DNA from 3 places in the Symbiopectobacterium purcellii genome. Region 3 is predicted to be linked to each of the others. Evidence: predicted binding sites of a transcription regulator. Region 3 holds the regulator's gene; each other region holds the start of a gene.
The links. The regulator CRP, encoded in region 3, controls carbon source genes, mostly activating them, when cyclic AMP is high. The targets are predictions, from matches to a motif close to ATGTGANNNNNNTCACAT.
Positions count from the first base shown of each region.

Region 1: a site for CRP is predicted at 2,263-2,280, ahead of rbsD (D-ribose pyranase). Genes of this name have one in related genera too.
Region 2: a site for CRP is predicted at 2,078-2,095, ahead of azuC (stress response protein AzuC). Genes of this name have one in related genera too.

Region 1 covers NZ_CP081864.1:4,871,380-4,881,537, forward strand. Annotated here, with positions in the region: gene rbsC (ribose ABC transporter permease) at 1-230, opposite strand, end outside; gene rbsA (ribose ABC transporter ATP-binding protein RbsA) at 238-1,743, opposite strand; gene rbsD (D-ribose pyranase) at 1,751-2,170, opposite strand; gene K6K13_RS22660 (pectate lyase) at 2,541-4,250, shown strand; gene kup (low affinity potassium transporter Kup) at 4,291-6,159, opposite strand; gene ravA (ATPase RavA) at 6,470-7,972, shown strand; gene viaA (ATPase RavA stimulator ViaA) at 7,977-9,446, shown strand; gene asnA (aspartate--ammonia ligase) at 9,468-10,158, opposite strand, start outside.
Region 2 covers NZ_CP081864.1:4,249,558-4,259,715, forward strand. Annotated here, with positions in the region: gene K6K13_RS19725 (LysR family transcriptional regulator) at 1-651, opposite strand, end outside; gene K6K13_RS19730 (tartrate dehydrogenase) at 762-1,841, shown strand; gene azuC (stress response protein AzuC) at 1,903-1,980, opposite strand; gene K6K13_RS19740 (multidrug efflux MFS transporter) at 2,329-3,522, shown strand; gene ydfZ (putative selenium delivery protein YdfZ) at 3,677-3,883, shown strand; gene K6K13_RS19750 (GntR family transcriptional regulator) at 3,951-4,637, opposite strand; gene K6K13_RS19755 (mannitol dehydrogenase family protein) at 4,864-6,321, opposite strand; gene K6K13_RS19760 (MFS transporter) at 6,364-7,908, opposite strand; gene uxaC (glucuronate isomerase) at 7,939-9,345, opposite strand; gene manD (D-mannonate dehydratase ManD) at 9,381-10,158, opposite strand, start outside.
Region 3 covers NZ_CP081864.1:4,595,237-4,605,394, reverse strand. Annotated here, with positions in the region: gene argD (bifunctional acetylornithine/succinyldiaminopimelate transaminase) at 1-1,168, shown strand, start outside; gene crp (cAMP-activated global transcriptional regulator CRP) at 1,235-1,867, opposite strand; gene K6K13_RS21475 (OsmC family protein) at 2,184-2,591, shown strand; gene K6K13_RS21470 (phosphoribulokinase) at 2,659-3,528, opposite strand; gene K6K13_RS21465 (YheU family protein) at 3,639-3,866, opposite strand; gene K6K13_RS21460 (hydrolase) at 3,863-4,861, opposite strand; gene K6K13_RS21455 (LysE family translocator) at 5,021-5,623, shown strand; gene K6K13_RS21450 (ABC transporter ATP-binding protein) at 5,970-7,877, opposite strand; gene kefG (glutathione-regulated potassium-efflux system ancillary protein KefG) at 8,011-8,514, shown strand; gene kefB (glutathione-regulated potassium-efflux system protein KefB) at 8,514-10,158, shown strand, end outside.

The DNA of each region.
Region 1 (10,158 bases), 280 kb from region 3:
CCAACCGATAAATCGATACCCGATGTCAGAATCACCAGCGTCATTCCTACCGCCATAATGGCGTTCACCGATGTCTGTTGCAGGATATTGAACAGGTTATTGACCGTGAAAAAGTTAGGGCTCATGGACGAGACCACTGCGATCAGGATCAGCAGGGCAATCAGCGACTTTTGCTCCAACAGCCACTCTTTACTGAACCAGCGCTTTGCCGTGATAGATTCGGAACTCATGTCTGACTTACTCCTGCTTTACGCTATATTGCTTGCCAACCGCCGCCGCCATCAGCACTTCCTGAGTGGCCTGCTCAATGGAAAATTCACCGCTCAAGCGGCCTTCATGCATCACCAAAATGCGATCGCTCATACCCAGCACTTCCGGCATTTCCGATGACACCAAAATGATGCTAAGGCCTTCTTCTTTGAACTGGTTGATTAACTGGTAGATCTCTTTCTTAGCTCCCACATCGACGCCGCGCGTAGGTTCATCGAGAATCAGCACTTTCGGCCGCGTCATCAGACCGCGGGCAATCGCAACCTTCTGCTGATTTCCGCCGGACAACAGACCAATGGGCTGTGCCATTGAGGGGGTTTTAATATTGAATAAACGGATAAAATCACTGACCGCGGTGCGTTCGTCTTCATGTTTAAGTGCGCCAAAACCACGACTGAAATAACGCAACGCCGTCAGCGACATGTTCTCTTTGACGGACATCCCCAACACCAGACCATCACGTTTGCGATCTTCGGAGATATAAACGATACCGTTTGCCAACCCATCCTGCGGACTGCGTGTCACCACCTTACGGCCATCCAGCGCCACGTCACCGTGTGTGCGAGGAAGTGCGCCATACAGGATCTTCATCAGTTCTGTACGACCTGCGCCCATCAAGCCGGAAACACCGAGAATTTCCCCCTGCCGCAGCGTAAAGCTGACGCCTTTAACACCCGGCCCCGTCAGGTCTGTAACGCTCAAGCGAATATCACCCGGCACGGTATTCAACCTTGGGTACTGCTCTTCCAGCTTACGCCCCACCATCATTTCAATGAGCTGCTCTTCATGCAGCTGGCTGACCGGGCGCTCACCGATAAACTGACCGTCGCGCAACACGGTCACATCATCACAAATCTCGAAGATCTCTTTCAGGCGGTGGGAGATATAGACGATACCGCAGCCCTGAGCGGTCAGTTCTTTAATCACGGTAAATAAGGACGCGGTTTCGGTATCCGTCAGTGCATCGGTGGGTTCATCCATGATGATCACTTTGGATTCAAAACTCAGCACCTTGGCAATCTCGACCATTTGCTGGTCACCAATGGACAACTCGCCGACCAGTCGGCGGCTGTTGTAGCGTAGGTTGAGCTTTTTCAACAGCTTGTCGGCTTCGGCGTACATCTTTTGCCAATCAATGCGCCCCAAAGCTCCGGTAAACTCACGGCCAAGGAAAATATTTTCAGCAATCGTCAGTTGAGGAATCAGGTTGAGTTCCTGATGAATAATACCGATACCCGCGTGCTGTGATGATTTTGGCCCGTTAAAGGCAACCTCTTGCCCGAGAAAGCGAATATGACCGGCATCTTTGCGGTAAATACCGGTGAGCACCTTCATCAGGGTCGATTTACCGGCGCCGTTCTCCCCCACCAGCGCCATCACCTTGCCGGGATAGACATTCAGGGCAGCACCGGACAGCGCTTTTACACCGGGAAAGGTTTTTACTATCCCCTGCAACTGTAATAAAGGTTCCATCTCGGCCTCAGAAGGTTACGCCAGCACACAAAATAATATTGGCATAGGGCGAGCATTCACCGCTGCGAAAAACGGCCCTGCTCTGCCCGCTTTGCGTCTTGAATGCCTCGTGACTGACATAGTGCAACGCAATGGTGTTTCCCTGGTGTTGTTCAAGTTTTTGCAAATGCTCACGAATCGCTTCATGGAGCTCTGGGTTCTTCTCGATAATCTCTTGAGCAACAATCGCCGCTTCCACCTGCATCTCCTGCGTAATCACGCTCAGCACCTGTATAAAGGTAGGCACATTGTGTGTTAACGCCAGATCGACACGGGCGGTGGTGGCAGGAATGGGTAACCCTGCATCACACACCACCACTTGGTCAGTGTGCCCAAGTCGGGCAATCACGCTCGAGACTTCGGAATTGAGTAATACGCCTTTTTTCATTATTTCACTCGTTTTGATAACGACAGCGAAACGTTTCGCTTGTAGTAAAGTTTAAGAAAAAGTCCTGATAAAGCAAAAAAGAGTTTGCAGAATTGTGATCATCATCGAAACGTTTCGCTATCACAAAAAAGAGAGATAAGAAAAACATTGGGTTAGAAAATAGCCGTTGAACACGGTTTAGGAAGATTGATCGCTATCACAAATGAAAAAAACAATGAAACCAGATAATTTTTTTATTAAAACAGTGTTTCTTTTTTTCGTATAATTCACCTCACTTCCTAAAGATCACATCACCATACTCACAATTTAAACAATAACGGCACCCTGACGCCTGCCGAAAAACTCTGGTTTGTTAACAAGGATTCTAATGATGAAAAACCTATCCCTCTCTTTGGCCGCTTTCTGCTGTATGGCAGCACTCGCCACTCAGGCGCACAGCGCCGATCGTTTAACTATCGTAAAACAGTATGCCGATACCGTACTGGATAAAGCCGGCGACCATTATCACGGCACGCAGCCATCACCGTTATTGGCAAGCGGTGTCGATCCGCGCACAGGGAAACAGCTTGAGTGGATTTTCCCCGATGGGCGCACCGCTGTGCTCTCCAATTTTTCTGCTCAGCAAAACTTTATGCGCGTATTGGTTGGCCTCTCTAACCTGACGGGTGATGAGCGTTATCAACAGCGCGCCAAAACCAGCGTACGTTACTATTTCGATCGCTATCAGGATAAAAGCGGCCTGCTGATTTGGGGGGGACACCGTTTTGTCGATTTGAAAACGCTTCAGCCAGAAGGACCGAGTGAAAAAGAGCTAGTGCATGAGCTGAAAAATGCTTACCCCTACTATGAATTGATGTTTGCCGTGGATAAGCCAGCAACAGTTCGCTTCATTCGCGCATTCTGGAATGCCCACGTTTATGACTGGCAAATCTTGGAAACCAGCCGCCACGGTCAGTACGGTAAGGAGATTGGTAAACTGTGGGACAACAGCTTCACCCAGCAACCCCCGTTCTTCGCCACCAAAGGGCTGAGTTTCCTTAACGCCGGTAATGACCTGATCTATTCCGCCTCCCTGCTGTATAAAAACAACCAGGAAGCGGGTGCGCTGGTGTGGGCAAAACGGCTGGCGGAGCAGTACGTATTGCCGCGCGATAAAAAAACCGGTCTGGGCGTTTACCAATTCACTCAGGCATTAAAACGCGCTGAAACCAGCGATGATAGCGACACCAACTCTAAATACGGTGACCGTGCTCAGCGTCAGTTCGGACCAGAGTTTGGGCCTGCTGCGTTGGAAGGCAACATGATGCTGAAAGGACGCACCAGCACGCTCTATTCCGAGAATGCGCTGATGCAGCTACAGTTGGCGAAAGATTTAGGTAAAGACGGCGACGATATCAAGAAATGGACGCTGGACGGCCTCAAAGCATTTGCCAAATACGCCTATGACGAAAGCAACAACACCTTCCGTCCGATGCTCGCCAACGGTACCGATCTCTCCAATTACACGCTGCCGCGTGACGGTTACTACGGTAAGAAAGGCACGGTGCTGAAAGCCTACCCGGCCAGCAGTGATTTCCTGTTGTCCTACGCTCGCGCTTACACGCTGGAGAAAGATGCCGATTTGTGGAAAGTGGCGCGCGGTATCGCCAAGGGGTTGGATCTGGGGGATATCGGCTCAGCGCCGGGTAAAGGCGTTAGCGTCAATGTCAGCACCAAAAACAGCGATCCCTATGCTATTTTTGCGCTGATCGATCTGTGGCAGGCAACGCAGGATAAAACCTACCTGACCGTAGCCGAAAAAGTGGCCGATAACATTGTCAGCAATAATCTGCACAACGGCTTCTTTATGAACTCCGCCAAATATCAATATGCGTCCATTGATAGCATCGACCCATACGCACTGCTGGCGCTCGAAGCCACGCTGAAGAACAAACCGCAGGCCGTTGCCCCGTTCCTTAACGGCTCCGGCTTCACCGAAGGGGCTTATCGCATGCCGGACGGCAGCGCCCGCGTCTCCACCCGTGATGATGAGCTGTTTGCCCTGAAGGAAGGGGAAACCTTAAAATCGAACGGTAAATAATCCCCCAAAATGACGCCCTCGGTATTGAGGGCGTCATACACTAAATTTCTACCTGAATCCCCAGCTCTATCAGCCGGTTCGGCGGTATCTCAAACTGATCGGCCGCGCGCAACGCATTACGACTCAGCATCATAAACACCTTGCCGCGCACGCGCAGATACCAGGGTCGTTTACCCATGGTCAGCGACTCATTGGACATGAAAAACGACGTTTCCATCATTTGGCACGCTAACCCCTCCTGCCAACAGCGGTGAAATACCTCTTCCACGTTGGGCGTTTCCCGCCAGCCGTAATTGGCAATCACGCGCCAAAAGGTGGGGGAAAGCTGCTCAACCGTAACGCGTTGCACGTTATGCACATAGGGAACCGCCTCGGTGCGCATGGTCAGCAGCACCACCCTTTCATGCAACACTTTGTTGTGCTTGAGGTTATGCAGTAATGCAAACGGAATGACGTGCGTAGCGCGCGAGAGATAGACCGCCGTACCCGGCACACGCACCGGCTGGTTTTTCTCGAGTGAGACAATCATCGCATCCAGTGAATTACCATGCTCATGCAAACGGCGCAGCAACCGGAAACGCTCGCTTTTCCAAGTGGTCATAATGGTGAACATGATTAATCCCAGCGCCAGCGGCAACCAGCCGCCGGAAAGGATCTTGACCACGTTGGCCAGAAACAGCGGGATATCAATCAACAACATCGCCACCAGCAGCAGCCACACCACATAGCGATGCCAGTGCCAGTTTTTTACCGCCACGGTCGCAGAAAGAATGCTGGTCAGCACCATGGTTCCGGTCACCGCAATACCGTAAGCCGCGGCCAGATTGCCAGAATGCTCGAAGCTGACGATGACAATCACCACCGCCGTATACAGCAGCCAGTTTATCGCAGGAATATAAATCTGCCCGGATTCCATGTCTGACGTATGCACAATACGCATTGGCGGCAGATACCCCAAACGCACCGCCTGGCGCGTCAGCGAGAAGACGCCGGAGATAACGGCCTGAGACGCGATGATGGTCGCCAGCGTTGCCAGGATCAGCAGCGGAATCAACGCCCAATCGGGAGCCAGCAAAAAGAAGGGGTTTTTGATGGCTTCCGGGTTACGCAGCAGCAACGCCCCCTGACCAAAGTAGTTGAGCACCAATGATGGCAACACCACGGTAAACCACGCCAGGCGAATAGGGAATTTACCAAAGTGCCCCATATCCGCGTAGAGCGCCTCTACCCCCGTGATCGCCAGCACCACAGCACCGAGCGCGAAGAAAGAGATAAACTTGTACTCTATAAAGAAACGTACGGCGTAAACCGGGTTCAATGCCTGAAGCACTTGCGGCGTGTCCATGATGCTGCGCACGCCCAGCACCGCCAGCGTCAAAAACCAAATCAGCATCACCGGCGCAAACAGCTTACCCACGCTGCTGGTGCCGTGTTTCTGAATGGCAAACAGCAAGGTCAGCACAATCACCGACAGCGGTACGATGTAGCTATCCAACTCGGGGGCAGCAATCTCAATCCCTTCCATGGCGGAAAGCACCGACATCGCCGGGGTGATGACCACTTCGCCATAAAAAAACCCGCCGCCAATCAGCCCCATGATCAACACGATGGATGTCATGCGATCGCTGGTGTGGCGGCCGGCCAGTGACATCAGGGTCAAAATCCCCCCTTCTCCGGCGTTGTCGGCTCGCATCACATAGGAGAGATACTTGAGCGACACCACCAGCACCAGCAGCCAGAAGATCAGCGAGAGAAAACCAAATACTGAATGCTGCTCGACGCCAAACCCAAACTGTCCGGAAAGGCATTCCCTTAATGTATAAAGTGGGCTGGTGCCGATATCCCCGTACACCACGCCAATAGCTGCCAAGGTAATGGCAGGAAGCGATTGCTTATGCTCTGAGCTCATAGCGCCTATCTTCTGTTGTTTTCACTTTGCGACTTCCGCTGTTTTCACTGCGTAGAGAGCAACGCGTTTTTCGTAGACTTAGCCCGAAAGCGCACAGTATGCATATATTCATGCAAAAACCCATCCCTTCACGCCGTATCGAAACATCCAGAAATAAACTGGTTTATTGATTAACATAGCCAAAGATGGCAATAATCGATGCAGATACGATTAAAAAAATCTGTGATCTGCCGTATATTATTGCATCATCGTTGATGACTTTATCGCTTGCCACCCTGTTTTGCGCCATCAGAGTAAAAACGGATCTCTTATGCTTCAATCAGCCTCTTTGGCCGATCGTATTACACGCCTCAGCCAAGCCCTTGAACACGGCTTGTATGAACGTCAGCACGCTATTCGCCTGTGCCTGCTCGCCGCGCTCAGCGGCGAAAGCGTGTTTTTGCTGGGGCCGCCGGGCATCGCCAAGAGCATGATCGCGCGTCGTCTGAAGTTCGCGTTTCGTGACGCCCGTGCTTTCGAATACCTGATGACACGCTTCTCCACTCCAGAAGAGGTGTTTGGCCCGCTGTCGATTCAGGCGCTGAAAGATGAAGGGCGTTATCAGCGTCTTACCGGCGGCTATTTGCCGGAGGCGGAAATCGTCTTTCTGGATGAAATCTGGAAAGCGGGCCCGGCCATTCTCAATACTCTGTTGACAGCCATCAATGAACGGCGCTTTCGCAACGGCAGCCATGAAGAAACCATTCCCATGCGGCTGCTGGTAACGGCCTCCAACGAACTGCCCGAATCAGACAGCAGCTTAGAAGCGCTCTATGACCGCATGCTTATTCGCCTGTGGCTGGATAAAGTGCAGGAAAAACAAAACTTCCGCGCATTGTTGACGCATACCGGCAACGATCGCGACAACCCGGTGCGGCTGTCGCTGAGCGTCAGCGATGAAGAGTATCAGGCATGGCAAAGCGCCATCGATCGCATCGCCTTGCCGGATACCTGCTTTGAACTGATTTACGCACTGCGCCAACAGTTGAATACCACCGACAATGCGCCGTACGTTTCCGATCGACGCTGGAAGAAAGCGCTGCGACTGCTGCAAGCCTGTGCGTTCTTCTCTGGCCGTGAAAGCATTGTTCCGCTTGATATCATCTTGCTGAAAGATTGCCTGTGGCATGACAGGGATTCACAAACGCTGGTGGAACAGCACACCGAGCAACTCATCACCGCACATGCCTATCAGCAACAGGCTCTGCTGTTCCGCTTGCAGCAATTAAACGTGAAACGGCAGCAATATCAGCAGCAACAGAGCGAGTTGCAGGCGATAACGGTCGAAAAACAGGGGGCATTCCTCAGCCGTAAAGCCCACTACCTGCTGCCAGAAGCGCTGAATAAAGAGACGCTAACCGTGGTGTTACAGCGTCCACTGGTATTGAATAATATTGATGTGACACATATCGTGTTAGAAAAAAACGCCTTGCAGTCATGGCTGCAAAAAGGCGGAGAAGGCGAAATCAGGGGAAAACTCAACGGCATCGGGTTTACCCAGCACCTCGACATGTTCGTGGATGACCACCTTCATCTTGCGGTGCGCGATATCAGCCTACAGACCACCATTCTTTCTTTACCTGAAAAACGAGACTGTACCCTACCGACAGAACTTACTGATGAATATGAGAAATTGCGTCAACAGTTGCGCGAGCAGCGACGTCTGTTTCACCACCATCAGCCGTGTTTGTTCATCCCTGCCGACTGGCTGGCAAAAATAGAAGACAGCCTGCAACAGGTCGACGAACAGATACAGCTCTCGTTACAGGACTGATCGAATGTTAACGTTGGAATCGCTGGAAATGCTGTTGTCCATTGACGAAAACGAGCTCTTGGACGACCTGGTCCTCGCGCTGTTGGCAACGCCGCAGCTTGCGGTCTTTCTTGAACAGCACCCGAGAATGAAAGCGGCGCTGCTGCACGATCTGCCCGAATGGAAAGCGTCACTCAAGCAGCGCCTGCGTGCAACCGTGGCACCCGCCGATCTGGAGCGGGAATTTACCTGCTATCAAAATACCCAGACCGTCGACACTCTGACCTTTCAGTCACGCATTCCGCGTATCGTTAATACGCTGCAAACGGTGGACTCGCCTTTTCTTTCTCAGGCCAACAAGCTGATCGCACAGACAGAACCGACGCTTGGGCAACGGTTTAGCAACGCCTTCCACGCGTTGTTCTTGCAGCGCTGGAAAATGAGTCTCTCTTTACAAACGGTCTCCTTACACCATCAATTGATGGAAGCCGAAAAAGAGATCCTGCTCGACGAATTACAACAGCGGCTAACGCTGACCGGCAAACTGGAAGCCGTTCTGGCAGAGAACGAGACAGCGGCCGGACGATTATGGGATCTCAGCGCGGGAAAATTGATAAAAACCGAGCTGCAAACCCTGATTAACTTCTGCGACTTTCTGCAAAAACAGCCTTCATTGCAGCGCCTGGCCGAGCGTTTGGGCCGCAGCCGGGAAACCAAATCGATTATCGCCACCGAAGCGCCGCGCGAAGCGTTTCGCGTGATGGTTCGCGAACCGGATACGGTGCCAGAGCAAGTGGATGGCATCCATCAAAGCGATGATATTCTGCGCCTGCTCCCCGCCGAATTGGCCGCCATGGGTATCAAAGAGCTGGAATACGAATTCTATCGCCGTTTGCTGGAACGGCGGTTGCTGACCTATCGGTTGCAGGGGGAGAACTGGCACGAAAAGGTAATCGAGCGCCCGGTGTCTCACCAGCAAAACGAACAGCAGCCCAGAGGGCCTTTTATTGTCTGCGTCGATACCTCAGGGTCGATGGGCGGCTTCAATGAACGCTGCGCCAAAGCCTTTTGCCTGGCACTCATGCGCGTAGCCCTTGCTGATAATCGCCGCTGCTACATCATGCTGTTTGCCACCGACATCGTGCGCTACGAGTTGACTGCCGTCACCGGTATCGAACAGGCCACGCGCTTTCTTGGTCAATCATTTCGTGGCGGCACCAATATGGCAGCCTGTATGTCAGCGTTGCTGGATAAACTGGAAGATGATGTGTGGCACGATGCCGACGCGGTGATGATTTCTGATTTCATCGCACAGCGCTTGCCTGAAGAAACCGTGCAACGCGTGCGGCAACGACAGCAACAACATCATCATCGTTTTCATGCCGTTGCGATGTCACAGCATGGAAAACCCGGCATCCTGCATATTTTCGACCATATCTGGCACGTGGATACCGGGCTAAAAGGACGTTTACTGCGGCGATTGCGCCACGCCTGAGCGTAGCGCCTTCTACAGCGGTTACAGCAGTGCTGGCACAGATTCTCTGACCGGCTGCGGCCATACACCGCACTGCACCTGACCAATATGCGCTAATTGCAGCAATAACATCACCAGGCGGGACTGCCCGATACCACCGCCGATGGTTTGCGGCATGTCACCACGCAGTAGCGCCTGATGCCACTCCAGGGCCAGACGATCAACATCCCCGGTCAGTGTCAATTGACGTTGAAGCGCCTCAGCATCGACACGGATCCCCATGGAAGAGAGCTCAAAAGCATCATTTAACGCTGGGTTCCATACCAGGATATCGCCGTTCAGCCCTTTCAGACCCTGCTCACCCGCTGACGACCAGTCATCATAATCCGGGGCACGCACATCGTGACGTTCACCGTGGGACAACGCCCCGCCAATTCCTATCAGGAATACGGCACCCAGCTCTTTGGCAATGGCGCGTTCGCGCCCTTTGGCATCGAGTTCAGGATAACGCTTGAGCAGCGTATCGCTGTGGACAAAATGAATGGTATCCGGCAGGAAAGGGGCCAGGCCAAACTTGCTGCTCACCTCGGCTTCGGTGCGCTTTATTGCCTGATAAATGTGGTTAACAGTGGCTTTCAAATAGCTGATGGAACGCTCGCCATCCCCCATTACGCGTTCCCAATCCCACTGATCGACATAAACAGAGTGGATTGGACTCAAGCGATCTTCATCC
Region 2 (10,158 bases), 350 kb from region 3:
GCCTTCAGCTTTATGGCTAAACTCCTGACCGTCGCGGTAAAAGCGCCACATCGCATAATCGCTTTCATACTGGCGCAGCACCAGACAGTTATGCCCGGCCAACTCCGCCACCGTACGTGAGATGCAGCGCTTGGACAGATAATCAGGTGATGCGCACAGGATACGGTGATTGGTACGCAGTTTGTGGGCAATTAGACGTGAATCAGGGGGCGTGCCCACGCGAATATCAATATCAATGCCGGCATCAAGCATATTGATGGGCTGACTCGACAGTTGCAGTTGTATCTCCAATTCAGGATGCAGCAAGGAGAATGCAGACACCAGCGGGGCAATATGACGTCGACCAAAGCCAAACGAGGCGTTTACCGTGAGCTTGCCGCGTAACGTCATTTGGCTACGGCTGACTGCATTCTCCAGTTCGGCAATGTCATTGAGGATGGGAAGTGCGCCTTCGCTGTAGAGTTGCCCTTCCAGCGTCAACTCTAAACGCCGGGTGGTACGCTGAATCAGTTGCACGCCGAGTCGATGTTCCAGCGCGCTTAACCGTTTACTGATAGCAGGAAGAGACAGCCCCCTTTCTCTGGCGACCGCCGTCAGGCTACCCAGCGCGACAATGCGACTGAAAAACAGCAGATCGTTCATTTCCCGCATCGATTGTTACCTTTAATTCAATAATAGCTTTCCCGTAAGGCTTATTGTTCATCATTTTTACAAGAAATACACTCGTAAGGGTCCGCTAATAGAAAAACAGGAATACCCTTATGTCCGTACCGCGCTACAAAATTGCTGTCATCCCTGGGGATGGCATCGGAAAAGAAGTTATGCCAGAAGGGGTACGCGTTGTTACGCGCGCTGCCGCGCAGTTTGGCATTGAATTACAGTGGGAATGGTTTGATTTTGCCAGCGCCGACTACTATCTCAAACACGGTAAAATGTTGCCGGATAATTGGTTTGAGCTGTTGAAAGGCTTCGATGCCCTCTATTTTGGCGCCGTTGGCTGGCCAGAGGTGGTACCCGATCATGTGTCGCTCTGGGGATCGCTGCTCAAATTCCGCCGCGATTTCGATCAGTACGTCAACTTGCGGCCGTGCCGCTTAATGCCCGGCGTCAAAGCCCCGCTGGCTAATCGCAACCCTGGCGATATTGATTTCTACGTGGTGCGCGAAAATACCGAAGGGGAATACTCCAGCGTCGGCGGCATGATGTTTGAAGGCACGGAACGTGAGATCGTGATGCAGGAAACCGTAATGACTCGCGTCGGCGTCGATCGTATCCTGAAATTTGCCTATGAACTGGCGCAGAAGCGGCCGCGCAAACACCTGACGTCTGCCACCAAATCCAACGGCATTGCGATCACCATGCCATACTGGGATACGCGCGTTGCCGCAATGGGGCAGCATTACCCAGAGGTGAAAGTCGATAAATTCCATATCGATATTCTCACCGCCAACTTTGTGCTGCATCCCGACTGGTTTGACGTGGTGGTCGCCAGTAACCTGTTTGGCGATATCCTGTCCGATCTTGGCCCTGCCTGCACCGGCACCATCGGCATCGCTCCCTCTGCCAATATTAACCCTGAGCGCACGTTCCCCAGCCTGTTTGAGCCGGTGCACGGTTCTGCCCCGGATATCGCTGGCAAAGGCCTGGCCAATCCGATTGGTCAAATCTGGTGCGGTGCCATGATGCTGGAGCATCTGGGTCACGCAGAGGCGGGGGCCGCGATTTTACAGGCTATCGAAACCGTGTTGGCACAAGGGCCGACACAGGCACCGTTAACTCGGGATTTGGGCGGCAGCGGCAATACAGAAACCTTAGGCCGTGCGATTGCTGATGCGCTTTGAGGTTGGATCGTTAGACATAAAAAAAGCCGTTTTCACGGCTTTTTTTAATTTGCGATGGCTATCAGTACATAGCGCCCGGCGGAACATCTTTGTGGGCAAGAACATAAGCAGCCAGGATTCTTTTCAGTAATTTACGCACGATTTTTGGCTTTTTTAACGTTACCGATAATGAAGTTGCAGGTGATGTTGTCTTCTGTTAACAGAGTGTACGCTCGTCATAATCCAAACGCAAGTTTTTGTGACACACATCACAAAATTTTTTTGTATACGCAACATGGCGTTCAGAAACTGGCGATATTCACACGTGCAAATAGCTCATCTCGGCGTCCGTTATGTTATCGTATTGAAATATGATGAACTTTTAATCACCTAGCGTGATAGTTTCCCGGCTGTAGCCGTGAAGGCAAGTTCGCTCAACGGCCAATATCGCGCCGATATCGCCGTTTTACCCGTAACGCTGCCGCGCTGCGACGGCATGCAGGACGCCATGGAAACCTGGAAACTCAATTTATACGCCGCTTGGGTGGGATGCTTTTTTACTGGCCTTGCCATGAGCCAGATACTGCCGTTCCTGCCGCTCTATATTGAACAGCTCGGCGTCACCGACCACGCATCACTGAGTTTGTGGTCCGGGCTGATTTTCAGCTCCTCGTTTCTGGTCTCGGCCATCGTCGCGCCGCTGTGGGGCAGTCTGGCGGATCGCAAAGGGCGCAAGCTGATGCTGCTGCGCGCTGCACTCGGCATGGCCATCGTCATGGCGCTACAGGGCATGGCCAGCAACGTCTGGCACCTGTTTATCCTGCGAACTCTGATGGGGCTGACCTCTGGCTATATTCCCAATGCCATGGCGTTGATCGCCTCGCAAGTCCCGCGTGAAAAAAGCGGCTGGGCACTGGGTACGCTTTCCACCGGTCAGGTGGCTGGCGTGATTATCGGCCCGCTGATCGGTGGCTTTCTCGCCGACCACGTCGGGCTGCGCGTGGTGTTCTTTATCACTGCCACCTTGCTGTTCATGTGCTTTTTGATCACCTTGTTCTCCATCAAAGAAGGCGTTATCAAGGTCACCAAAGCGAATCGTCTTAGTGGCAAAGCCGTATTCTCTTCCCTGCCCTACCCGGCGTTGATTGTCAGCCTGTTCATCACCACCATGATGATTCAGCTCGCTAACGGCTCCATCAGCCCAATACTGACACTATTTATTCGCGAACTTACGCCAGACACCAATAATCTCGCGTTTCTCAGCGGCGTGATCGCTGCTGTTCCCGGCGTTTCAGCGCTGCTATCAGCACCGCGGTTGGGCCGTCTTGGCGACAAAATCGGCGCACATCGCATCCTGATCGCCGCACTGGGCGCCTGTGTGCTGCTGTTTTGTTTGATGTCCACCATCAGTGATTCGCTACAGTTGGGGATACTGCGTTTCCTGCTAGGCTTCGCCGATGGCGCACTGATGCCAGCCACACAGGCGCTGCTGCTGAAATACAGCAGCCAGCAGGTGACCGGGCGGATTTTCGGTTACAACCAATCCTTTATGTATCTGGGTAATGTCGCAGGCCCGTTACTCGGCTCCGGCGTGTCCGCCATGATGGGATTTCGCTGGGTGTTCATCATCACCGCGTTGCTGGTATTGGTGAACACGCTGCATATCGCCTGGCGCTTTCGACAAATCCCCACCAAACCCTGATCGCTCCGCCGTTATCTCCTGGCGTTATTTACCTCAGGAAATAACGCCAGGATTTATATACAGATTATGCATAAACCCCCCTTTACCTTGGCGATGACCGCCGTTCGGCAGTAGGATCGATAGCGGTTTTTTGTAGTCAACGAAGGAGGTTATTATGTACACAGCGTATGACAGATACAGAAACCCGCTTGAAACGGGCTGTCGTGTAATGCAAAACGGTTCTCGTCTGGTGGGTACCATTGCTGCCATTCATGCAGATAAGCTGAAACGAGAAGACGTTCGTAAAGCCAAATGCGTGCAACTCAACGGGGTCAGCGAATACTTTTCCCCTGATGAGCTGATGCGTTTGGGCCGCGCCTGACACGGCTTTCGTCTCCCTTCGGGCGTGTTAACACGCCCGATGCAAGAATACTCTCTTTATCCCCCCGTTAAGGGTGATCGAACCAATCGCGGTTTTGCTCGGCTATCGGCGTGATCGAATAGACCATCTCTTGCAGATGCTCGCGAATTGCTGCTTCTGCCGCATCAGGATCGTGTGCTTTCAGGCTATTAAAAATCAGGTAGTGTTGCTTGATCAGATTCAGCGGTGGAGAAACCTGACTCAAACTGAGAAAGCGTACCCGGTCCATGGTTGCTTTGATTGATTCGATGGTTTCCCACGCCAATGGACAGCGTGCCACCTGCATCAGCAGTTGGTGAAAATCGTCATCCAAGCTGAGAAACTCACGAATCTGCTCATTCTGCGCGGCCAATTCCTGCCGGTGTAGATTGTGCTCCAGCACCAGCAATTGCTCATCGGTCACGAACTCTGCGGCCCGGCGCGCAATGGCGCACTCTAACGCCTGGCGAATAAAACGCGCATCCGCCACCCGTTGTTCCGAAATTTTCATCACGAAAGTACCGCGCTGCGGCAATACCTGCACCAGTCCCGCTTCCGCCAGTTTGATAAACGCCTCACGCACCGGCTGGCGCGAAACGGAAAAACGGGTTGATATCTCTTTTTCTGACAGTAACTTACCCGGCGGAATCGCGCACTCCACGATATCCTTACGCAAGATACGATAGATTTGCTGATTGACCGGCTCATTGCTGTTGATCTGAAAGGAAGTTTCCATACATCGCTTTTAACTATTCGAAAGTATTACCCGTCATGATACATGCTAATGCTTTGCCTACCCCCCTTTTCCATCATATTTTTCGCGGCGCTAAACGTAAAAACGTTATCCGCTGTGCGGATAACGTTGGAGGTTGCTAACAAATGGCCCTAATCCCACAGTGATTCCCGCGAAGGCGGGGATGACGAGGCGTGAAGTGATTTTGTCATCAATCCGAAAACAGGGATCACCAGACCAGCGTGCGCAGCGTCTGTTTCACCCCATGCTGAAGCAGTGACTGATAGTAGCGGGTCACTGTCGCGACAAACTCGCGCTGCTGCGGCAAGTCTGGTCCAAAGATAGCCTCCAGCCCCAGCAAGGCCTGTACGCGGGCTTCTCCTTGAGCACTGTTACGCACCACATCAGCCAGCACATCACGTAGCGGGTCGCTGATATCAATCGCGTTCCCTTGCTCGTCTACGCCGCCAACATAGCGCATCCACCCAGCTACACCGAGCGCCAGCATGTCAAAACGGCTGCCGTGTGCCAGATGCCAGCGAATCGAATCCAGCATGCGCTGTGGCAATTTCTGCGAGCCGTCCATGGCAATTTGCCAGGTACGGTGCTTCAGCGCACGGTTGCGGTAACGCTGCAACAGTGCGTCAGCGTAAGCCGCCAGATTGACTCCCTGCGTGCGCAATGTGGGCGCCTGCTCTTGCAGCATCAGGTGATGTGCCGCGTTGACCAACGCCTCGTCCTGCATGCAGTCGCTGATGTGTGCATAACCCGCCAGATAACCGAGGTACGCCAGGAAAGAGTGGCTGCCATTCAACATGCGCAGTTTCATCTCTTCATACGGCAGTACGTCCTGTACCAGCTCTGCGCCCGCCTTTTCCCATGCGGGACGCCCGTTGACGAAGTTGTCTTCAATCACCCACTGAAAGAACGGCTCGCAGGCAATGCCCGCCGGGTCGTTCACGCCCAGCAGTTCGGTGATCTGCTCCAGCGTTTCCGGCGTCATCGCCGGTACGATACGATCCACCATGGTGGAAGGGAACGTCACATGTTGCGCGACCCAGAGAGCCAGTTCAGGATCCTGACGCTGCGCCAGTTGGGTTATCACGTTGCGTGTCACATGGCCATTTTCCGGCATGTTGTCGCACGACATCACGCTAAATGGCGACACACCACGCGCTATACGGCGTTTGATCGCAGCCAGAATGACACCCGGCAAAGAGCGCGGTTGATCCGGATGCTGGAGATCGTGCGCAATCAGCGGATGCTCTGCGTTAAGCTGTCCGGTCGCCGGATGGTGGCAGTAGCCTTTTTCCGTCACCGTGATGGATACGATAGCGATATCCGGTGCGCTTAATGCCTCCAGCACCGCCTCGATGCCGTCCAACTCCGCGTGCAAAGCGGTTTTGGCAATACCGACAATGCGGCTGGTCCAGCCATTGTCCGCCATTTCAGATACCGACCAAAGCAGATCCTGCTGGCGAAGATCCTGAATCTGTTGCTCACCGCCAATCAGATTGATTTCGCAATAGCCCCAATCGCTGCCGAACTGTGCGGCCAGTTTGTCGGCACACACCGCCTGGTGGGCGCGGTGAAATGCGCCGAAACCAATATGGGCAATACGTGCAACCAGTTTGCTGCGGTCATATTCAGGCACCGCGGCTTTTGCCTGTAAGAGAGAGGTTGTCATAACAGTTTTTCCCAACGTAGACGCTTGCGCATCCGATTACATTTACTCACCCACCGGCGAAGCTGTCCGTGAGCCTTTCACCGATGACACATCCTTTTGATGCCACAGCGTGTCATAAGGATGACCGGTTAAATCCTCGACGATACGGCGTGTTTCTGGTGTCACATCCTGTTTTCTGCCATCGGCTTTCAAGCGTTCCACTTCGTCCACAAACACCTTGTGCGTGGTTTTATTCAGATGGAAGGTCAGTGCCTGCCACAGCGCTATCAGCAATAGACTGGTGGTGCCAATAAACATCAACCCAGCAATGGTTTGAATCGCTTCCTGCGGTTGCGCTTGGCTGCCTTTCATAAAACCGCCCCACTGCAACAGCAGGCCGACAATAAAGGTGGCAATCGCGACCTTGGTTTTACGTGAGAAGGTCATTACCGCAGCAAAAAGCCCTTCACGACGCTGACGGGTGATCATTTCATCAATATCAGGAATGAACGGGAACACGTTCCACGGGGTGAACTCCAGCACGCAGCGGCCTACCTGATAGAAACCGGCCAGCGCCACCAGCATCACCATCTTGTTTTCCACCGGGAAACGGTAGACATAGAAGAACCCGGCCAGACACAGCATCATCAGCGTGTAGGCAAAGATATACAGGCGCGATGGGCCATATTTAATGATCGCCAACCCGGACAGCAACGTCACTGGCAGCCCGACAGTACTCATGGAGAGCAGGCTTCCGGCAAACGCCGAGGAGACGTTCAGGCAGTAGACACAGAAGAACACAAACACGGTGTTGTAGACATCTTTAGCCGTGAAGGAGAACAAATAAATAGCCAGGTGTTTTCTAAAGGCACGCACACGCAGTGTTGAAGCATAATCCTTAAACAACCCGCCCAGCATACGCAGTTTTTCACTCAGGGTGCGCGGTGGCGTTTCCGCCTCCAACTCTGCCAGCATTTCCGGCGTCAGTTCGCGTTCCCAGGTCACTTTCCAAGAGATGAACACACACACCATAAAGATAACCGAGAACATGACACCGTTGATCAGGTACGCATTCGCATCATGCTCACCGTAGTGCTTAATTAGCAGGCCAGGGATAAAGGTCGCAAGAAACGTCCCCAACGCCGAGAGAAACATACGGCAGGTAGAGAGTTTGGTGCGCGAGTTAAACCCTTTCGTCATTTCGGACGGCAGCGTCTCCCACGGGATCAGCACCATCGCGGCAATGACTTCAAACGCCAGGTACACCGCCAGATAGAACCAGTAATTCATGCCGTTGAGCCACAGCAACGAATACACCAGCATCAACGGCGCACCGATCAACAGAAAGAATCTGCGGCGGCCAAATTTCTTACCGAAATAGTTTTTATAAAAGTGGTCGGTAAAACTGCCCATAAACAGGCTGACAATCGCATCGACAATACGCGCAATAGCGACGATCGAAGCAGCTTCCACCGGCGTTAAACCTACAAAAGTGGTATAGAAAAAGAGTAACCAAGCCCCGATCACGGTAAAGGCACCGCCACCCATAATATCCGTCAGACCATAGCCGATACTGACCGGTATAGTCACTTTCTTAGCAGCAGACATGTTCTATCCTCATTAAAATGAGAGTAATAATCAGAATTTAAAATAGTGTAGGGCGTTATCGTGACAAATATTTCTTACCATACGTTGCAGGATAATGTCATCTGCGGGAAATTCCCCGGCATCGATCCATTGTCCAATTAATCCACATAATATCCGGCGGAAATAATCGTGACGCGGGTAAGAAACAAAGCTGCGCGAATCGGTCAGCATACCGACAAAATTCATCAGCAACCCTTGATCCGCCAGCGCGTTAAGCTGGCTCAACATGCCACGGCGCGTATCGTTAAACCACCAGCCTGACCCGAACTGAAGCGGTGATTTAACCCCCTCTTCGCCGGACTGGAAGTTGGCAATCGTCGAAGCCACAATGTCATTGTAGGCTGCGTATAAGTTATAAATGATTGTCCTGGGTAAATGATTCTCCTCGGCCATTGCATTGAGAAATGCATTAAGATTGGCTGCCAAGCGGGGTTGATCGGCAATAGCGTCAAATCCACTATTTACCCCCACTTTTTCCAACATGCGTTGATTATTATTGCGGATCGCCCCGAAATGAATTTGCATAGCCCAATCGTATTTTTTATATAACCGGGCCAGCGTAATAAATAATACGCTTTGCCAAATACTCTCTTCCGCAGCGGTAATTACTTCGCTCTGCATTTTTTTCTGGAATACCGCATCCCCTTGTAGCGTGGTGAACGGTGTAAAAGTTAAATCGCCCAGCCCGTGATCGGAAATACGACAGCCCACCTCGTGGAAAAACTGCACTCGCGCTTCCAGCGCACGCTCAAAATCCGTGAAGCGGGTAATGGTTTCACCGGTCAATTCCGCCAAACGCACCAAAGCCGAAGAGAACTGGTGTCTGTCGTGCGAGAAAAACTCGTCCGGTCGAAAGGTCGGCAATACTTTGGGGGTAAAACTGGCATCCTGCTTCAATAACTGATGGTAATGCAGAGAATCCAGCGGCGAATCCGTGGTGCAAATAACCTCAACCCGAGAACGCATCATTAACGCACGTGGTGTGAAAGCATCATCCTGCAACTGCCGGTTGCAGGCATCCATAATGTCACGCCAGTTACGGCTGCTCAGCATCTCATCAATGCCGAAGTAGTGTTTCAGTTCCAGATGCGTCCAGTGATAGAGCGGGTTACCAAACGCCGCTTCAACGGTTTCTGCCCACGCCTGAAATTTTTCTTCAGGGAAGGCATTACCCGTGATCTTTGCTTCTGGGATACCGTTGGCGCGCATCGCGCGCCATTTGTAGTGATCGCCTGCCAGCCACAGTTCCGTGATACTGCTGAAACGGCGGTTTTCATAAATGTCTTTGGCTTCCAAATGGCAGTGGTAGTCAATAATCGGTAAATCCCGCGCCACCTGCTGATAGAGTGTGACCCCGGTCGGGCTGCCTATCATGAAATTGTCGTTAATCAAGCTCATTGCTTTTCTCCCGCATCATCACCGTTGATGATCGCTTACCAGTTCCACAGCGTGCCGTCTTCCAAACGAGCCACCGGCAGGTAGGCCGGTTCGTAGGGGTATTTCGCCGCCAGTTTTTCGTCAAACTCGATGCCCAGCCCCGGTTTTTCTCCCGGATGCATGTAGCCATCCTCAAACGTCCAACTGTGCGGGAACACTTCCAGCATCTGCTCGGAGTAGCCCATGTATTCCTGTACGCCGAAATTCGGCACCCAGAGATCGAAGTGCAGCGCGGCGGCCATACAGATCGGAGACAAGTCGGACGGGCCGTGTGAACCGGTACGAACCTGGTACAGCGATGCAAAATCGGCAATGCGGCGCATGCCCGAGATACCGCCCGCATGCGTAATGGTGGTGCGGATGTAGTCGATGAGCTGTTCTTCGATAAGCTGCTTACAATCCCAAATGCTGTTAAACACTTCCCCGACGGCAATCGGTGTTACCGTGTGCTGACGAATCAAGCGGAAGCATTCCTGATTTTCAGCCGGCGTCGGATCTTCCATCCAGAACAGGCGGTAGGGTTCGACACTTTTACCAAAGCGGGCGGCTTCAATCGGCGTCAGGCGGTGATGCATGTCATGCAGCAGGTGTTCGTTGAAGCCGTATTTATCACGCACCGCTGCAAACAGTTTCGGTGCGAAATCCAGATACTTTTCCGTTGACCAGAGCTGCTCTTCGGGCCAGTTCCCTTTAGTGGCCGGTTCATACGCCAGACCTTTCCCTTTGGCCATGCCATAGGTGGTTTTCATTCCCGGTACGCCGCACTGCACGCGA
Region 3 (10,158 bases):
CGTATACGCACCGGCGCAATTTGTGCCTGTTAAAGGCAAAGGGAGTCGCGTATGGGATCAGCAAGGGCGCGAGTACATCGACTTTGCTGGTGGGATTGCGGTAACGGCATTAGGTCACTGCCACCCTGCGCTGGTGGCGGCGTTAAAGCAGCAGGGCGAAACGCTGTGGCACACCAGCAATATCTTTACCAATGAGCCCGCGCTGCGTCTGGCCAGCAAATTGATCGACGCCACCTTTGCCGAACGCGTGTTCTTTGTTAACTCTGGAGCTGAAGCCAACGAAGCGGCTTTCAAGCTAGCTCGTCACTATGCGATTAAGCGCCACAGCCCGTATAAAACCAAAATCATTGCGTTCTACAATGCGTTTCACGGTCGCACCTTGTTCACTGTCTCGGTCGGTGGCCAGGCGAAATACGCTGATGGCTTCGGACCAAAACCGGCCGATATCGTGCACGTGCCGTTCAACGATCTGGCCGCAGTAAAAGCGGTGATGGATGACCACACCTGTGCCGTGGTGCTGGAGCCGATTCAGGGTGAAGGTGGCATTACACCGGCCACGCCAGAATTCCTCAAAGGCGTGCGTGAGCTGTGCGATCAGCATCACGCTCTGCTGGTGTTTGATGAAGTGCAAAGCGGCATGGGACGTTCCGGCAAGCTGTTTACCTACATGCACTATGGCGTGACGCCGGATATTCTTACCACGGCGAAAGCGTTGGGCGGCGGTTTCCCCATCAGCGCCATGCTGACCACTGAAGAGGTCGCCTCGGTGATGACCGTTGGCGTACACGGTACTACCTACGGCGGTAACCCGCTGGCTTGTGCGGTGGCTGAAGCCGCATTGGACACCATCAATACCCCACAGGTGCTTTCCGGTGTACAAGCACGCCACGAGCGTTTCGTCTCGATTCTTCAGGCGATTAATGAAGAGCACGGTATTTTTGAACAGATTCGCGGTATGGGCCTGCTGATTGGCGCAGAACTGAAGCCGAAATGGCACGGTCAGGCGGGTAAGTTCCTTGCCGCTGCCGCAGAGCAAGGCGTGATGGTGCTGGTCGCTGGGCCTAACGTGGTGCGTTTTGTGCCGTCGCTGGTGATTGATCTGGAAGATATCGATCAGGGCATGGCGCGGTTCGCGCGGGCGGTCGAAGCGGTGGTGAAAGCGGAGTAGCCTAGACTTGTCAAAAGCACGCTGCGCAGTGCACAACGTGCTTTTGTCTCAACGGCGCTGAGGGTATCAGCGTGTGCCGTATACCACGATAGTTTTGCCGTGTGCCGAGATCAGATTCTGATCTTCCAGCATTTTCAGAATACGGCCTACCGTTTCGCGGGAACAGCCAACAATCTGACCAATTTCCTGACGCGTGATCTTGATTTGCATCCCATCCGGGTGCGTCATGGCATCGGGTTGCTTCGCCAGGTTCAACAACGTCTGTGCAATGCGGCCCGTGACATCCAGGAAGGCCAGATTGCCCACTTTCTGGGAAGTCACCTGGAGGCGACGCGCCATCTGTGAGGAAAGACGCATCAGAATATCCGGGTTGACCTGGATCAGCTGACGGAATTTTTTGTAGGAGATTTCAGCGACTTCACAGGCAGTTTTTGCCCGTACCCATGCACTGCGTTCCTGGCCCTCTTCGAACAGGCCCAGTTCTCCAATAAAATCCCCCTGGTTGAGGTAGGAGAGGATCATTTCCTTGCCTTCTTCATCCTTGATCAGCACAGCTACTGAGCCTTTCACGATGTAGTAAAGCGTTTCTGCCTTTTCACCTTGGTGAATTAGCGTGCTCTTCGATGGATACTTGTGAATATGACAATGAGAAAGGAACCATTCAAGAGTCGGGTCTGTCTGCGGTTTGCCGAGAACCATTCGCTGTTATCCTCTGTTGTAATTCACTGCGCAAATTACAGGGTTCAGAGTTCCCTGTACGGCGTATTAACGTGCTAGTAGTAAAAATTCCGTGTTGGCGGACTGACGTCAGGGAATATACTGGCCTCTGTATGGCGACGTCACGACCCGTTCTGACCGTCAGCTTAAAACTGAAGGAACGGATTCTATTCCTGTTTGTAACACAGCTTGACGAGCCTGTCTTGTGTTGTCTCGCTTCAGCATGATTAAGCTCTAGTTATCGGCGGTTTTTATATATAACAGTGAGTAATTTTCGAATAAATTTGAGGAGTTGTGGATGCAAGCGCGCGTAAAATGGGTCGAAGATCTGACCTTTCTCGGTGAGTCGTCATCCGGGCATCAGATCCTGATGGATGGCAATGCTGGCGATAAAGCGCCCAGTCCGATGGAGATGGTGTTGATGGCGGCAGGAGGCTGTAGCGCCATTGATGTGGTGTCCATTTTGCAAAAGGGCCGCAATACCATTACCGGGTGTGAAGTCAAATTATCCTCCACGCGTCGTGAAGAAACGCCGCGTCTGTTTACCCATATCAACCTGCATTTTGTCGTCACGGGCGTAGGGCTAACGGATAAGGTGGTTGAACGAGCCGTATCGCTGTCGGCGGAGAAGTATTGTTCAGTGGCGCTAATGTTAGAAAAGGCGGTGAAGGTCACGCATAGCCACGAAATCGTCGCTGTCGCCTAGTTTCTTCATAGTCGAATAGCTTTCTTCGTTGTCGCATCGTTTTCTGGCGGGCTGCGTGTGTTTTATCTCAGCCCGCGCTACGCCCTTCTGCCAGCCGTTTTACCAACGGTGCCATGATCAGTTCCATGGCGAGCCCCATTTTTCCCCCCGGCACCACCAAGGTATTGATGTGTGAAATAAACGAGCCTTGCAGCATGGCCAGCAGGTAGGGATAGTCAATATGCTCGACGCCCTGGAAATGGATCACCACAAAGCTCTCGTCCAGCGAAGGGATCGCCTTGGCCGCAAAGGGGTTTGAGGTATCAATCGTCGGTACGCGCTGGAAGTTGATGTGGGTGCGAGAAAACTGCGGCGTGATATAGGTAATGTAATCCTCCATGGAACGCACCACAGAATCCATCACGGCTTCACGCGAGTGACCGCGTTCGTTGATATCGCGCACCAGCTTTTGAATCCATTCCAGATTGACGATGGGAACCACACCGACCAGTAGGTCAACGTGCTGGGCAACATCGTACTGGTCAGTGACCACGGCACCGTGCAGCCCCTCATAAAACAGCATATCGGTAGGATGCTGCATCGGCTCCCACGGGGTAAAGGTGCCGGGCACCTGATTGTAGGGGATCGCCTCATCATAGATGTGCAGGTATTTGCGCGTTTTTCCGGTACCGTTGCGGCCATATTCGATAAACGCCTGCTCAAGCAGGCTGAAATCATTGGCCTCTGGGCCGAAATAGCTGATATGGCGGCCCAAATCTTTCGCTTTGCGAATCGCCATGTCCATCTCTGGCCGGGTATAACGGTGAAAGCTATCGCCTTCCAGTGAAGCGGCTTTTATCTGCAACTGCTGGAAGATCTTCCTGAACGCGAGGCTGGTCGTGGTGGTGCCTGCTCCACTGGAGCCGGTAACGGCAATGATCGGGTGTTGTTGCGACATGCGGTTGCACTCCGTCGGATTAGGCATTTGGCTAACATGGTTCTCACTGTATAACAGACCCGGTGACGCAAGACGACCCCCCGCACGTCAGGAAACGGTGATTTATCACGCTACGGCGTATTTTCATTTAGCTGGGTGCGAGGCATGATATTCAGCGTTTCATGCAGCTCTGACCACACCAGCACCACATCACCGGAGGCAAGCTGGCGGCGTATATCCCTGACTTTTTCCTCCAGTGAGCGCTCCTGTTCGCCGTAATCCGTGCCTTCACGTAACACAAAGGACTCAATGATATTTTGCAGGGTATCGCTATCAAGCTGCTGCCAGGGAATCATCATGCTATTGCCTCTGCGGTGTCCGCCGATAAAAAGCGCGTGAACCAGTCCGGAATGCGTTGTTCCAGCCACATTTCCGGTTTCAGTAATGTACCGCCGACAAACCCGACGTGTCCGCCGTGCGCTGTCAGTTGGTATTCGATAGTGTCGGGCAGGTGGCTGATGTTTGGGATCACCTCGGGTGTCATGAAAGGATCGTCCTGCGCATGGATGATAAGCGTTGGCGTGCGAATGGTGGGCAGCAACGCCAGTGCACTGCACTGATGGTAGTAGTCGGCAGCATCCTGAAAACCATGAATACGGGCGGTGATCGCATCATCAAACTCACGCAATCCCTTGATACGTTGCAACTGTGCCGGAATAATCGGTAACGAACCCGGGTAGCGCGCCAGCTTACGCCGGGCATTCTGTTTCAACTGTCCTACCAGATAACGCTGATAAATACGTGAAAAACCCTGTTCGATTCTGCGGCTACAGGCGTCGAGATGAAACGGCGCGGAGACAATCGCTGCAGCGCAGAGCAACCGGGCTTCTTCCCATTTAGCCAGCAGGCAAGCCAGCATATTGCCGCCCAGAGAAATGCCAATGGCAGCGGTTGGCACGTCGCCTAGCGTATCTCGCATCCAGCGTAGCAGATAGCTGCCATCGTCCGTTTCACCCGAATGGTAGATACGATTCAGACGGTTGGGACGGCCGCTGCAGCCGCGAAAATGCATAATCACCGCCAGCCAGCCTTGTTGACGGCACGCTTGCAACAAACCGTGCGCATAGGGACTGTGAAAGCTGCCTTCCAGACCGTGAAACAGCACCACGCGGGGTTTATGGCATGCGCCTTGCGGCGCTTCGCTCCAAGCCAGATCGACAAAATCGCCGTCAGGCAGATCGAGTTGTTGCCACACTGGCTGCAAGCGAGCACGACGGCGAATCAGGCGCGGCAACAGCGTTTGTACATGCGGGTTATCAGCCCCGCGTAACGGGCGAAATGTTGAGGACTGCATGGGAATCGGAACGACCTCGGGAAATAATTGTGCGATATTCATCACACTGCGCTAACCTGCTTGCGCCGCTCAGCGAGCATTGCGGTGTAACAGACGGGCTAACGCTCAGTCAGGTCAATAAATCATACCGTAACGGTGGGGACAAGGGGCAGTCAAGACGTGGAACAGGGCTTATTTTTATCGATGTTGGCGTTTCTCTGGGTGGCGGCGATCACGCCTGGCCCGAATAACATGCTGTTGACAACCTCCGGTGCGAACTTCGGCTTTATGCGATCGCTGTGGCTGATGGTGGGTATCATGCTCGGCATGCAGAGCATTTTACTGCTGGTGGCATTTGGTGTGGGCGGCATGATCCTGCTCTATCCTGCGTTGCACCTGATACTGAAAGTGCTCGGTAGTCTCTATTTGCTGTGGCTGGCGTGGAAAATTGCGACAGCGGCCTATGAACGGCTGGAAGCGAGCGCACCACCGCCGCAGCCGCTGCGACTGTATCAAGGCTGGCTGCTTCAATTTCTCAATCCCAAAGCCTGGCTGATGGCGCTGGGTTCAGTCGCCAGTTTCAGTCTGGCGGGCAGCGGCTATAACCACTCGGTGCTGCTGATAAGTTTTGGCATTGTGTTGGTTAATCTGATTTCTGGCGTTATTTGGCTGGGCTTCGGTACGGCGATTGGCCGTTTGTTGCGTAGCCGCAAAGCATGGGTGATTTTTAACGTCTCGATGGGCGTGCTTACCGCGGCCTGTGTACTGCTGATCTGGCACTGACGGGCTTGTTTTTCAATGTGAGTATCGCGAAGGTTTCGTGCGCGTAAACCAGCCTCTTTTTCTGCAACTGTTGCAGTGTGCGCCCGACACGGGGCGGCTCAATCGCCGTCGCCCCGTGACCCCTGGCTTGTCGCGAGAAATCACGCCGCTGCGCGGTGCCTTCGGCGTTCGTGCCCACTGTTCGGACCGCCTGCGACGCGTTCCTGACGCGGCGCAGGCTTTCGCGACATCCATGTCGCTCATCCGGCGGTCACGTCCACCTGAGCGTAATTTTTTACGCGCAGGAAATACAAAAAACCAAAAGGCGAAAACTAAACCCGCGCCATTTTTTCTGAGAATATCTTTACTACCCCTCATTCAGCATCTGTTCTAGCTGCTCTTGTGCGTCCAGCCAGGCCATTTCTGCCTCCTCCTGTTCGCCTTTGAGTGTGGCCTGCTGTTGCAGACATCCCGTCAGTTCAGCTTTGCGGCTTTGGTCGTACAGTTCGCTGTCTGATAAACGCGCTTCGACTTTTGCCAACGCCTCGGCGAGTTTCTCCATCTGCTGCTCATACTGAGCAATCTTTTTACGCAACGGCTGGGTTTGAGTGCGCAGCTCTGCTTCGCGCCGCTTTTGGTCCTTGCGCGCCTGTGCGTTGTTGGTTGAGGTGGGCTTATCGATGGATTCAGCGGCGCTGTTTTGGCGCTGCACGTCCGTCAGCCATTGCTGGTAATCCTCCAGATCGCCATCAAACGGCTCCACTTTGCGATCGTGCACCAGATAGAGATCGTCCGTGGTGGATCGGATCAGGTGTCGATCGTGGGAGACCACCACCAGCGCACCTTCGAAATCGATCAACGCTTCTGTCAGTGCCTGGCGCATGTCCAAATCGAGGTGGTTGGTCGGTTCATCGAGCAACAGCAGGTTAGGGCGTTGCCACACGACCAGTGCCAGTACCAGGCGGGCTTTTTCGCCACCCGAGAAACGCTCGGTCACTTCCGTCACTTTATCGCCTTGAAAACCGAAGCCGCCGAGATAATCGCGCAGTTGCTGCTCGGTTTCCCGTTCTGCCAAACGGACGAGGTGTTGCAACGGAGATTCATCCGCACGCAGAAACTCAAGCTGATGCTGGGCAAAATAGCCAAGTTTTACGCCCTTCGCCAGCCCGATTTCGCCGTGCAACGGGGCCAGTTCACCCGCTAACAGCTTGATCAACGTAGATTTACCGGCACCGTTGTGCCCTAGCAGACCAATGCGTGAGCCTGGCACCAGGTTGAGCTTGATGGATTCAAGAATCAGTTTGTCACCGTAGCCTGCGCTCACCTTCTCCATGCGCAGCAGCGGATTCGGCAGCGATTCTGGCGCGCGGAAACTGAAGCGGAACGGATTGTCGACGTGTGCCGGGGCGATAAGCTCCATGCGTTCTAGCATTTTAATCCGGCTTTGCGCCTGCTTGGCTTTGGTGGCCTGTGCACGGAAGCGGTCAATATAGTGTTGCAAGTGCGCCACGCGCTCTTGCTGGTGTTCATACAAAGCCTGCTGTTGTGCCAAACGTGTAGCGCGCTGACGTTCGAACGAGGAGTAGTTACCGGTGTATTCGAACAGCGTCTCTTGCTCAATGTGCAGGATCTTGTTAACGATAGGATCGAGGAAGTCGCGATCGTGGGAGATTAGCACCAGCGTGCCCGGATAGCTTTTCAGCCATTTCTCCAGCCAGATCACCGCGTCCAGATCGAGGTGGTTGGTCGGTTCGTCGAGCAGCAGCAGATCGGAACGGCAAATCAGTGCCTGGGCCAGGTTAAGGCGCATGCGCCATCCGCCGGAAAAATCACGTACCGGCTGCTGTAATTGGGTCTGGGTAAAGCCAAGTCCATCGAGCAAGCTGGCGGCACGCGCAGGAATGCTCCAGGCTTGAATCGCATCCAGTTTGCCGTGTGCACGGGCGATGGCATTACCATCGTTAATGTCGTTGGCGTGCTGAAGTTCAACTTCTAACTGGCGAAATTCACGATCGCCGTCAATAACATAGTCAATGGCAGGCACATCCAGCGCGGGCGTTTCCTGATTGACCCAGGCCAATGCCCAGTTACTCGGAAACATGGCGCTGCCGCCATCGGCACTCATCTCGCCTTTTAACAACGAGAGTAGCGTGGATTTGCCGCAGCCGTTTTTACCGACTAACCCGACCTTTTGGCCTGGATTGATGGTGGCGCTGGCGTTATCAAGCAAGACGCGCACGCCGCGCCGAATTTGCAAAGCGGAGAAAACAATCATAAAGCGTCACATCTTCAGAGTATGTTAAATTATCACGGTTATCTCGGGACCGCGAACGTCCTGTTTGTCGTATCGTTATCGCGCAGCATGGTAGCGGAAAACCGCGCTCATGACGACGCTTTGGAGGGGAATGATGTCGCAGCCACCGAAGATTTTGCTGCAACCGGCGCATCAGTTAGCCCATGTTACCGTACACGATCTGTACGCTCACTATCCGGACTTTTTTCTTGATATTCACTACGAGCAACAGTTGCTGCGCGAACATCAGGTGATTGTGTTTCAGCATCCACTCTATACCTACAGCTGTCCGGCGCTGCTAAAGGAGTGGTTTGATCGCGTGCTGTCACGCGGGTTTGCTAATGGCATTGGCGGTAATGCGCTGGCAGGTAAATATTGGCGTTCGGTGATCACCACGGGTGAGCCGGAAGAGAGCTATCACCTGGAGGGCAATAACCGCTACACCATGGAAGACGTGCTGCGTCCGTTTGAAATGACGGCGGCCATGTGTCGTATGCATTGGCTACCGCCGCTGATGGTCTATTGGGCGCGCAGACTGCCTGCCGATGTGCTGGCAAGCTATGCCGAAGCGTATAGCGAGTGGCTGGCGTCCCCGTTACCCAAAATGGAGGGTGAGTGATGGAGAGTTCCCCCCTGTTGAGTGCGGGTATTCTATTTTTATTTGTCGCGGTGTTGATGGTGCCCATTGCCAGTCGGTTGGGTATTGGTGCGGTATTGGGGTATTTGATTGCGGGTATCGCCATTGGTCCTTGGGGACTGGGCTTTATCCGCGATGTTGACGCTATCCTGCATTTCTCCGAGCTTGGCGTGGTGTTCCTGATGTTTATCATCGGGCTGGAGCTGAATCCGCAAAAGTTATGGACACTGCGGCGCTCCATTTTCGGGATTGGTGCCGCGCAGGTTGGGCTGAGTGCGGCGGTACTTGGCGGCTTGCTCTACCTGACCGGCTTTTCCTGGCAGTCGGCGCTAATTGGTGGCGTTGGGTTGGCGATGTCTTCCACCGCGATGGCGCTGCAACTGATGCGCGAGAAGGGAATGAACCGCAGCGAATCCGGTCAGTTGGGTTTCGCGGTGCTGCTGTTTCAGGACTTGGCGGTTATCCCCGCTTTGGCGCTGGTGCCGGTGTTGGCCGGTGTGCAGGGCGAAGTGACTGACTGGAAAGATGTTGCCATCAAGGTCGCGGCCTTTATCGGTATGTTGATCGGTGGACGCTATCTGGTGCGTCCGCTGTTCCGCTTTATCGCCGCTTCCGGCGTACGTGAGGTATTTACCGCGGCGGCGCTGCTGTTGGTGCTTGGCTCTGCGGTTTTTATGGATGCGCTGGGTTTCTCCATGGCACTGGGCACCTTTATCGCAGGCGTGTTGCTGGCGGAGAGTGAGTATCGCCACGAACTGGAAATTTCCATCGAGCCTTTTAAAGGGCTGCTGCTCGGGCTGTTTTTTATCTCCGTCGGCATGGCGCTCGATCTGGGCGTGCTGTTTACACACATCGATGAAGTGTTGCTGGGGGTCTTCCTTCTGGTCACGGTGAAGGGGGTTGTGCTGTACGTATTGGCACGGGTGAACCGGATGCGGCGCTCTGAACGGCTTCAGTTTGCCGGAGTGCTCAGCCAGGGCGGGGAGTTTGCCTTTGTACTGTTTTCTGCGGCAGCGGCGCACAAGGTGCTACAGGGTGAACAGCTCCCGTTGCTACTGGTCACGGTAACCCTCTCTATGATGACCACACCGCTGCTGATGCAGGGGATAGATCGCATTCTGGCGCACCGTTATAACGCCACGGAAGAACATGACGAAAAGCCCTATGTGCAAGATGATGAGCCGCAGGTGATTATTGTCGGGTTTGGACGTTTTGGGCAGGTGATAGGGCGTTTGCTGATGGCAAACAAAATGCGCATCACGGTACTTGAACGTGATATCAGCGCCGTCAGTTTGATGCGCAGCTATGGTTACAAAGTATACTACGGTGATGCCACTGAACTGGAACTGCTGCGGGCGGCTGGTGCTGAACAGGCGCGCGCGATTGTGGTGACCTGCAATGACCCGGAAGACACCATGGCCATTGTGCACCTGTGCCAAAAGCATTTTCCCAATCTGGAAATTCTGGCGCGGGCCCGCGGACGCGTTGAAGCCCATGAATTATTGCAGTCTGGTGTCAAACATTTCGCGCGTGAAACCTTTTCGAGTGCACTGGAGTTGGGGCGTAAAAAGTTGACGTCGGTGGGGATGCACCCTCATCAGGCTTACCGGGCACAGCAACATTTTC